Regions from separate parts of the Sphingobacterium sp. SRCM116780 genome, predicted to be linked through region 1. Evidence: riboswitches for the same ligand, from Rfam matches in the RefSeq annotation. Region 1 holds a riboswitch; each other region holds the start of a gene.

Region 1 (3,276 bases):
TATCATTTACAAAGTTCATCACTTTAGGTAATTGATCTTCAATAAAAAGATTCGCTTTTGGACATAAACACCATACAATATCACGTCCCATTCTGTCTACAAAATCCAAATCTTTCAATGAAGTATATGTATTATGTACGAGAATCAATTTATTAGGATTTGGCAAGTAAGGTAAATACGATTGAATAGAGTTTCTAGCCTGTGCTTTAAACAAATCTGGGTTTTTTCCAATTTTTTTGAAAAAATCTAAAAATTCACCTGTTTTATATCTAAACAATTTATTTTCCTCATCGCTTTCCTGATTGTGAATACTAATAATATTTCCTTCAGAAACAGATTTTTTAAATTTTTTAAGAAGTGCTTTGGAGCAAGAATAAGGGGCATGGGGAGTAATAGACGAATGCGCTGAAGCAAACTCATGAATTAAATCTTTTGCTTCTTGTATTTTACCATCCGCTTCACTTGGTTCTACTCCGAAAACTTCAATAAATGTATGGTAAAGAATTTTACTTGATTCTTTTATTCTAGATGTATTGTCCGTATTAGCATGATCTCCTACCGCTACAATACCATTCTTATACATTTCCTCATCCGCATCAGCCATTGCCTTATCGATCACTTTTAAAGGTGAGTTTCGGCTCGTCATTACTGCAGATAAAAAAGCTGGTAAACCCGTCTTGGAAGGAATTGTACCCTTCATATGGGATAATTCTAAATGACAATGTGCATTTATAAAACCAGGAACAATAACTCCATTAAATTTTTCAATATGTTGACCGTCCAATTCTGTTGATTTAGCTTCATAAATCCCTAGAATTTCTCCGTCATCATTTATACCAACAACTCCATCTTTAATAGGCAAAGAAGTAATCGGTAAGATATAGTTAGCGCTATAATATTTCATTATCATAAAAAACTTTAAGAGCTACATGGCATTGAGGTTAATACAATGTAACTGTGGGTAATAACGTTAAAATTCGTGCCAAAGTGTATTGAATAATTTATTTCCATTAAAAAAAACAAATTTACACAAATAGTTTAATTACTTAATCATGATAATAGTTTTTAAACAAATTAGTTACATTGTTTTTGATAGATATCCGACAAATTTAGAACTCATAAATACTTATTTCACATCTAAAGCATTAACAAACAAATAAATATAAAAAATACACTCTTTTTCTTTACACGACAAAACAAAATTAGCCTCAATTAATTTATTGAGAAATAATATAATTTAACATTTTTTAACAATAGTATAATATTTCAATGACATCCTGTCAGTCGCGGGTATGTGTACAAGAACAGCACTATATTTATTCTAAAGAAAAAACGATTATTATTAGATTTTTTTGACAGCTTTTTGAGTACCCCAATCCACCACTGTAAGTAGATAAAACTAGCTACTCAAATTAAATATACAACCATACTCAACCGACAACTATTAATTTTTTCCAAATTCTTAACAATTATTTTTCTCAAAATCATCATAGCTACTTAAAAATATTTTTAGTCATGATTTATTTTAATAACTTCGCAACATCGATAAGGGGTGCCTTGTTCCAAGAACACGAATAAAGGCTGAGATTATACCCAACAATACCATTGGTATTGTACACCTGATCCAGATAATGCTGGCGGAGGGAAGTGGTTAGTTAAATATTTAAAAGATTATTGTAACCCTTTGCAATAATTTATTTGACTCAAAATTCAATTAAAAGATCATGATTAAAGGTTTAATCAGTACTGTCGTTTTTTTAGGAACAGTTTTATGCGTATCAGCACAGCATCATCTATCTATCAAAATATTAGACGCTGAAACAAAAAAAACACTGCAAGGAGCGAGTGTTAGTTTAGTAGCTACAAATACTATACATTCAAAATCTAATGACAAAGGGGTTGCGCTATTTTCTAATGTACCTAACGGTAAATATGATCTTACCGCCTCTTTCTTGGGCTATCGTTCCGAAAAAAAACAAATTGACTTAATGGATGATAAATCCATAGAAATTTACCTACAAGCACAAGTAATAAAAACAGAAGAGGTTTTTGTACAAGCAACACGCGCTAAAAGCAACTCTTCTACAACTTATAAAAACCTGAGCAAAGAAGATATCTCCAAAAACAATTTTGGACAAGATATTCCATACCTCTTAGATCAAACCCCTTCTGTTGTTATCGGATCTGATGCAGGAGCTGGTATTGGATATACCAGCATGCGGATACGCGGTTCGGACAATGCTCGTATCAATGTTACTTTGAACGGTATTCCTTTGAATGATGCAGAAAGCATGGGTTCTTTCTTTGTTAACCTGCCTGATTTTGCTTCTTCCACCGAGAGTATTCAAATCCAACGAGGTATTGGAACCTCCACAAACGGTGCAGGATCATTCGGAGCATCTTTAAATATTCAATCTAACACCTTAGAAAAAGATCCATATGTAGAATTTAATAATTCTTATGGTTCCTTTAATTCATGGAAAAATACATTAAAGGTAGGTTCTGGTCTTTTGAACAATAAATTTGCATTCAATGTGCGTCTCTCTCGGATTCTAAGTGATGGCTATATCGATCGCGCTTCTTCTGATCTAAAGTCTTTTTATGTAGACGGAGGATATTACAGTGATAAACAGATTCTAAAAGCAATTGTCTTCTCTGGAAAGGAAAAGACCTATCAGTCCTGGTATGGTACTCCAGAGCCTCGTTTAAACAATGATATTGAAGGAATGAAAGACTATGCGATCAATGATGGCTATACAGCAGCAGAAACAGAGAATTTATTGCAAGCTGGTCGCACCTATAACAAGTATTTATACAAGAACCAAACGGACAACTATACGCAAACACACCATCAATTACATTACACCAATTTTATCAATGAAAAAATAACATTCAATGCGGCTCTACATTATACTCGAGGCGCTGGTTATTATGAAGAATACCGTCCTGAAGACAAATTATCAAAATACAATTTGCCACAAGTCATCCTTGGTAAGGATACGATCTCAAAAACAGACTTAATTAGAAGACGATGGCTAGACAATTACTTTTATGGCGCTACGTATTCTTTCAATTACAATCCTTCGCAAGCGGTAAAGTTAACATGGGGCGGAGCGATAAATCAATATAAAGGTGATCATTATGGTGAAGTTATTTGGGCTCAATATGCTTCTACCAGTAATTTAGGTGACAAATATTATCTGAATGATGCTACAAAAAATGATATCAGTACATTTTTAAAAGCAGATTTCACAGTCAATGATTGGTTATTATTTG
Region 2 (3,276 bases), 1.7 Mb from region 1:
ACACATATTTCGAAGCGTTTTATATAAATACATTTGCGGGTTTTTGATTTCTACTAACGTCTCCCTCTTCAGCCATATCTTGACAAATAAATCAGATACAACTTCTTCTACTAAGGCATCATTTTTCAAAAGTTGAAACGCAAAAGTCTTTAATCGAAAATAATATGATTTATAAAATGAGTTGAATGCTTCTTTATTCCCCTTGCTCATTCCGAGAAACCATTCCAATAAATGTATGGAGGATGTATTTGAAATCATATTAATTTTACTTTGTAAATTGCACTATAGCGTCTTCAATATGTTTATACTTTTTATTTGTAAGTGATATATTCATGAGAATTTCATCATAATAAACGATTCTTTAGTAGTAAGACACATAAATTGTAATTAGTACTCATCCTATAATCAATTATTTTTTCAAATTGGATATGTAAATCAGTACTAGCTAAATTTATATAAACTCCAGATTCATAGCAAAATAGAATCTTTTAAAAAATTAAATTCTTCGGGCGTATATTACCCCCTTAGTTCAAAAATAGTTTTTTTTGTTTTATGGGTTCTATATACTTGATCGTGAAGCAAAATAATAATAGTCTTATTTTAAATCTTAGAAAATCTATGAAATAAGAAATTAACAGGAACGATTACCTTTTCAACCACTAAAACCTAAAATGAGTGACTTTGATGTTACGCATTTTAGCTTATCAAAGTATCATGACAAAATAGAAGAAAATGTTTAAAAAGAACCATTCTTAATTTTAAATATTTTCCATATTATATAGTTATATCAACTTCATTGTTAATATAGCTATAAGAGGGGGTTTATAGGGGGTTTATAGGGGTTTAGTAGGGGTAAATCCCTACTAAACCCCTATAAACCCTAACTTACTACTATAGTATAACTTACTAAATTCCGAAGTTAGTATCCTACACTCACTCGTAAGTCTTATGATAAAAAATCCTTCTTCATACAACAGCATTTCAAAAAATAGTACACCTTAAGATTTGTATTTAAGTTTTTTTTCACCTACATTAGTACAAACTTTAGGGGTGTCTGCATCATGTGCAGGCTGAGATTTTACCCTTAGAACCTGATCCGGGTCATACTGGCGTAGGGAAAAGTAAGATGTCTTCATCGTGCTATTACGAGCACTTTTTGTAGCCATTCCTAAAGTTTTTTATTAAAAATTTTTATAGGAATGGAACTTACAATCAATCACCAATCACATTTTTACGATCAACTCCCCTCCTCTTTGGAAGGATTAATGCTATTGGAATTTCCAGAAAAAACCAAAGGCATTGCTGTCGCCGTCAATAATCAGGTTATTCCTAAAACAGCCTGGTCTAATACCACGTTGCAGCATCAAGATCATATTCTCATCATTTCAGCCACACAAGGCGGATAAATTCACTCATTACCTAAATATAATACTATGTTAGAACAGAACATCACCCAAAGCCCTTTTCCAAATTCGAAAAAAGTATATATCCAAGGACAACTCTTTCCGATACAGGTGGCCATGCGTGAAATTACGTTGAGTCCAACCAAATTGAGTAAAGGAGGGATTGAAATCAATCCACCTGTTACCATTTATGACACCTCCGGTCCTTATACCGATGAGCATGCCCAGATTGATATTCGGAAAGGCTTACCTCGAGTTCGTGAAAAATGGATACTGGAAAGAAATGATGTACAGGTATTATCGCAAATAAGTTCCGCATATGGGAAAGAGCGATTAGCAGATACCCAACTGGATGAACTGCGTTTCGAATATAGTCATAAACCAAAAAAAGCCAAAGAAGGTAAAAATGTAAGCCAATTGCATTATGCTAGAAAAGGAATCATCACCCCTGAAATGGAATATGTGGCTATTCGAGAAAATCAGCGTATAGAACAACTAGAGGCGGCAACAAAAGGTATGAATCAACAACATACAGGCGAAAGCTTTGGAGCTCGTACCCCAAAACAGCGCATCACTCCTGAATTTGTACGGGATGAAATTGCAGCAGGTAGAGCCATTATTCCCAATAACATCAATCATCCTGAAAGTGAACCGATGATCATCGGTCGTAACTTCCTGGTAAAGATCAATGCTAATATTGGCAATAGTGTTGTCACTTCGAGTATTGAAGAAGAAGTCGACAAGGCAGTATGGGCCTGTCGTTGGGGTGCAGATACGATTATGGATCTTTCCACAGGAAGAAATATCCACGAAACCCGCGAATGGATCATTCGCAATTCACCAGTACCGATTGGAACTGTTCCCATTTATCAAGCGTTAGAAAAAGTAAAAGGTGTAGCCGAAGATTTGACCTGGGAAATCTTTAAGGATACGTTGATTGAACAGGCAGAGCAAGGAGTTTCTTACTTTACGATTCATGCGGGTGTATTGTTGCGCTACATTCACTTGACGGCTCAACGTGTGACAGGAATTGTCTCTCGGGGAGGTTCTATCATGGCAAAATGGTGTTTGTTTCATCACAAAGAAAATTTCTTATATACGCATTTTGAGGAAATCTGTGCCATTATGAAGCAATATGATGTTGCCTTTTCTTTAGGTGATGGATTGCGCCCAGGTTCCATAGCAGATGCAAACGATGCCGCACAATTTGCAGAACTGGAGACTTTAGGGGAATTGACTAAAATCGCTTGGAAACATGATGTTCAGGTGATGATTGAAGGACCTGGTCACGTACCGATGCATATGATCAAAGAAAATATGGAGAAACAACTGGAAGTGTGTGATGAAGCTCCTTTTTACACCTTAGGTCCCCTGACAACAGATATCGCTCCTGGCTACGATCATATTACTTCTGCTATTGGTGCAGCCATGATTGGTTGGTATGGATGCGCTATGCTCTGTTACGTAACGCCCAAAGAGCACTTGGGTTTACCCAATCGGAAAGATGTCAAGGATGGTGTGATCACCTATAAATTAGCGGCACATGCAGCTGATTTAGCGAAGGGACATCCTGGTGCACAGTATCGGGATAATGCATTAAGCAAAGCTAGGTTTGAATTTCGTTGGGAAGATCAATTCAATCTTTCTTTAGATCCTGATACAGCAAGAGAATTTCATGATGAAACTCTACCTGCTGATGGAGCCAAGGTCGCTCATTTCTGTTCAATGTGCGGTCCAAAATTCTGTTCGATGAAAATCACACAAGAGATTCGAGATACAGCAGAACAAGGAATGATGGACATGTCTAAAGAATTTATAGAACAAGGGAAAGAGCTTTATTTATGATCATTATACTGACACCTGAACAAAACGT
Region 3 (3,276 bases), 2.1 Mb from region 1:
TCACGTTGAGCAGCTGCAATACCACAAAGCGGAAACAAAGCGATGATGTTTTGTTTAATTATTACTACAAAATCTCGACTTTCAACAGCAATACTGTCATATAACGACTGATTATCTTTTTTATATGTTAGATTTTGCCATGAATGTTCAGCTAATTTATAAATAGAGAGTCTGCGGGTATCAAGATCATGTTGTATCCCATCCAATAATTTAAACTTTTCCTTTCCTTTATTTTCTAACCAAATGGTATCATTAGATCGTTGAATAAAATATTTCTCAACTAAATCAAGAAAACGTTTATACATCCCTATAAAATTAGTTAATAAGGTTAATTCTGCAAATGGCATAAATGGATACTGGTACAATTGATCAGACCAAGTACTTGTTGTCTCTTTTATCAGAAAACTCCTTGATGCTTTTACAAAATGGTTTTCTACGGAAAAACTATGACTTGCGGTACATTCAAGGCCAAAAGTATCCCAGTCATAATGTATTAACACATCATCTCGATCAAAAAAGAATGATTTTACAAGTGATTCCCCATGTTCATCAAGTAACGGTATACCGTTTTCAGTTACTATACAATTTGCCGTGAAATGGGTCAAATGGGGAGCTCCTGTTGCATATTTCCAATATCCTTTAATTCGATATCCATCGTTCATTTTTTCCGCATATCCAGAAGCACGTCCGCTGCCTCCAAGACAGACCGCGGGGTTTTCAAAGATCTCTTTCCCAATTTGTGGATCAATAAACCCGACAAAAAGATTTGCTCCTGAACATAATGTGACTGTCCATGCTAGTCCCCCATCATAATAGGCTAATTCTTCTAAAAACTGGAGCCCGTCTATTAAAGGTAGTCCCATTCCACCGAGAGATTTTGGCACCCAAATCTTGAACCATTTTTCAGAAATAGCTAAATCTAATTGTTGCGAAGTCATTGATTTAGCTTGAATCGCTAATGCCTGCTGATCCTTTATTATATTAATTTGAGCTTGGTTGAGCAACATATGTAAATTCACGTTTTAAAAGTCGTTTCCAGTTAAAATAGCCAAAAAATGCCATGACAAATAAAAATAAAGTTAAAGCAGCAAACAGTAATAGACCTTTATGGTAAAGTAAAGGTATTGCCATGAGGTTACTGATGTTTAATAGTATCCAGTTTTCTATCTTCCGTTTTGCTAATAACCACATTCCTGCCCATGCTGTACAAGACACAAGTGCATCCCACAAAGGAACATCCGAATCCGTAACATGTATCAATCCAAAATAGAATATATTAAATCCAATAAAGCAAATCATCAGCACAACGATCCAATCTTTTTTCGTTGATGTCGATATAGCCTGTGATTGATTGCTGTTCTGTTCCCAATATATCCAACCGTAGATACTCATCAGCAAATAATACATATTGAGTACAATCTCTCCATACAACTTAGCAAAGAACAACGCATATATCGATATCAAGATACCAAAAATACCGAAGAGATAATTGATCGGTTTATTAGCTTTGGCAAACCATACCTGTAGAATACCAAAGCCAACAGCAAGCCATTCGGCTAAAGACGTTGCTTTGATTTGTTGAAAAAAATCTGCTAAAATTTGATCTATATGCATTCAAGTGTGTAAAATGTAAACAATACGCACTTATGGATTGGCTATAAAAACAATGTTTTTTGAAATTAAAATCCCTACGCCAGCATTATCTGGATCAGGTATATAACAACAATTGCTCGAAGTGATGAGCAATTGTTGTTATTGGGTATAATCTCAGCCTGTTTCAGTAAAAAATTACTGCAAGCACCCCATAAGTATGGTAAAAGAAATTAATCTTTAAAATTATCTAATTTCAATGCTGTATGTGTACGCTCTCTTGTCGCTTTACATAATTCAACATTATCGTTAAGGGATTGTCCATGAGAAGGGATAATCTCACGCAATTTTTTACGATACTCATCTGATTTCGCCCGATCAGGGAAACATCTTTTAAGTAATTTGATCATAATTGCTACTGAAGTAGAAGCTCCTGGTGAAGCACCAAGCAATGCAGCAATTGAACCATCTGCAGAAGACACAACCTCTGTACCGAATTCTAATACCCCACCATGTTTAGCATCTTTTTTGATTACTTGAACACGTTGGCCTGCCGCTTCAATTTTCCAATCCTCTAATTTTGCCGTTGGCATAAATTGTTTTAATGCATCCAGCTTGTCTTTTGGACTTTTCATCACTTCAGAAATGAGGTATTTCGTCAAGTCCATATTATCACGTCCTACAGATAACATAGGTTTTATATTAGACAATTTAATAGATGCAGGTAAATCAAAATACGATCCTTGTTTCAAGAATTTAGTAGAAAACCCTGCATATGGGCCAAACAGTAGCGCTTGTTTACCATCTATATAACGTGTATCTAAGTGTGGAACAGACATGGGTGGCGCACCAATTGATGCTTTTCCATACACTTTAGCATGATGTCCATTAATAACCTCTTCATTGACACATCGCAACCACTGACCACCTACTGGAAAACCTCCGTATCCTTTTGATTCTGGGATGCCTGATTTTTCTAGTAGCAACAAAGAATGTCCACCAGCACCAATAAATACAAATTTAGCATTGATTTCACGTTTTTCTCCGGTCTGTAAATCCTTTACTTCTATTTTCCAAGTGTCGTTATCATTTCTTTCAATATCACGCACTTCCTGCTTTAGATGTAAGGTAATATTATCTTTCGCATCAAGATGCTTAACTAAATCACGTGTTAATGAACCAAAATTTACATCAGTACCTAAAATCATTTTAGTCGCAGCAATTTTATCATCCGCTGGGCGACCTTTCATCATTAAAGGTATCCATTCGTTAAGAACAGCTTTATCTTCTGTAAACTCCATTCCTTTAAACAAATTATTCGGAGATAAGGCATCAAATCTTTTACGTAAAAAATCAATATCCTTTTCGCCAAATACAGCACTCATATGCGGAACTGAACGAATAAAATCTTCTGGTTTTGGAATAACTCCTTTATCAACTAAATAAGTCCAAAATTGTTTAGACACTTCAAATTGTTCAGCAATACTAATTGCTTTATCAATTTCTACAGAACCATCTTCTTTTTGTGGTGTGTAATTCAATTCACATAATGCCGAGTGGCCAGTTCCTGCATTATTCCATGCATCAGAACTTTCTGCAGCGACTACATCTAAACGTTCTAAAATCTCTATTTTAATATCTGGACTTAACTCATTAATTAGTGTGCCCAAAGTTGCGCTCATGATA

Evidence for each region. A riboswitch is a leader RNA that binds a small molecule or an ion and turns the genes downstream of it on or off. The one in region 1 is predicted to bind thiamine pyrophosphate.
Region 2: another riboswitch for thiamine pyrophosphate. It lies ahead of thiS (sulfur carrier protein ThiS); the one in region 1 lies ahead of LZQ00_RS14760 (TonB-dependent receptor).
Region 3: another riboswitch for thiamine pyrophosphate. It lies ahead of pnuC (nicotinamide riboside transporter PnuC); the one in region 1 lies ahead of LZQ00_RS14760 (TonB-dependent receptor).

The regions. Positions count from the first base shown of each region.
Region 1 covers NZ_CP090446.1:3,428,478-3,431,753, forward strand. Annotated here, with positions in the region: gene LZQ00_RS14755 (amidohydrolase family protein) at 1-904, opposite strand, end outside; TPP riboswitch at 1,539-1,663, shown strand; gene LZQ00_RS14760 (TonB-dependent receptor) at 1,725-3,276, shown strand, end outside.
Region 2 covers NZ_CP090446.1:823,771-827,046, reverse strand. Annotated here, with positions in the region: gene LZQ00_RS03580 (RNA polymerase sigma-70 factor) at 1-258, opposite strand, end outside; TPP riboswitch at 1,037-1,135, shown strand; gene thiS (sulfur carrier protein ThiS) at 1,200-1,406, shown strand; gene thiC (phosphomethylpyrimidine synthase ThiC) at 1,434-3,248, shown strand; gene LZQ00_RS03565 (thiamine phosphate synthase) at 3,245-3,276, shown strand, end outside.
Region 3 covers NZ_CP090446.1:1,233,451-1,236,726, reverse strand. Annotated here, with positions in the region: gene LZQ00_RS05455 (acyl-CoA dehydrogenase) at 1-1,007, opposite strand, end outside; gene pnuC (nicotinamide riboside transporter PnuC) at 982-1,614, opposite strand; TPP riboswitch at 1,669-1,812, opposite strand; gene LZQ00_RS05445 (malate:quinone oxidoreductase) at 1,824-3,276, opposite strand, start outside.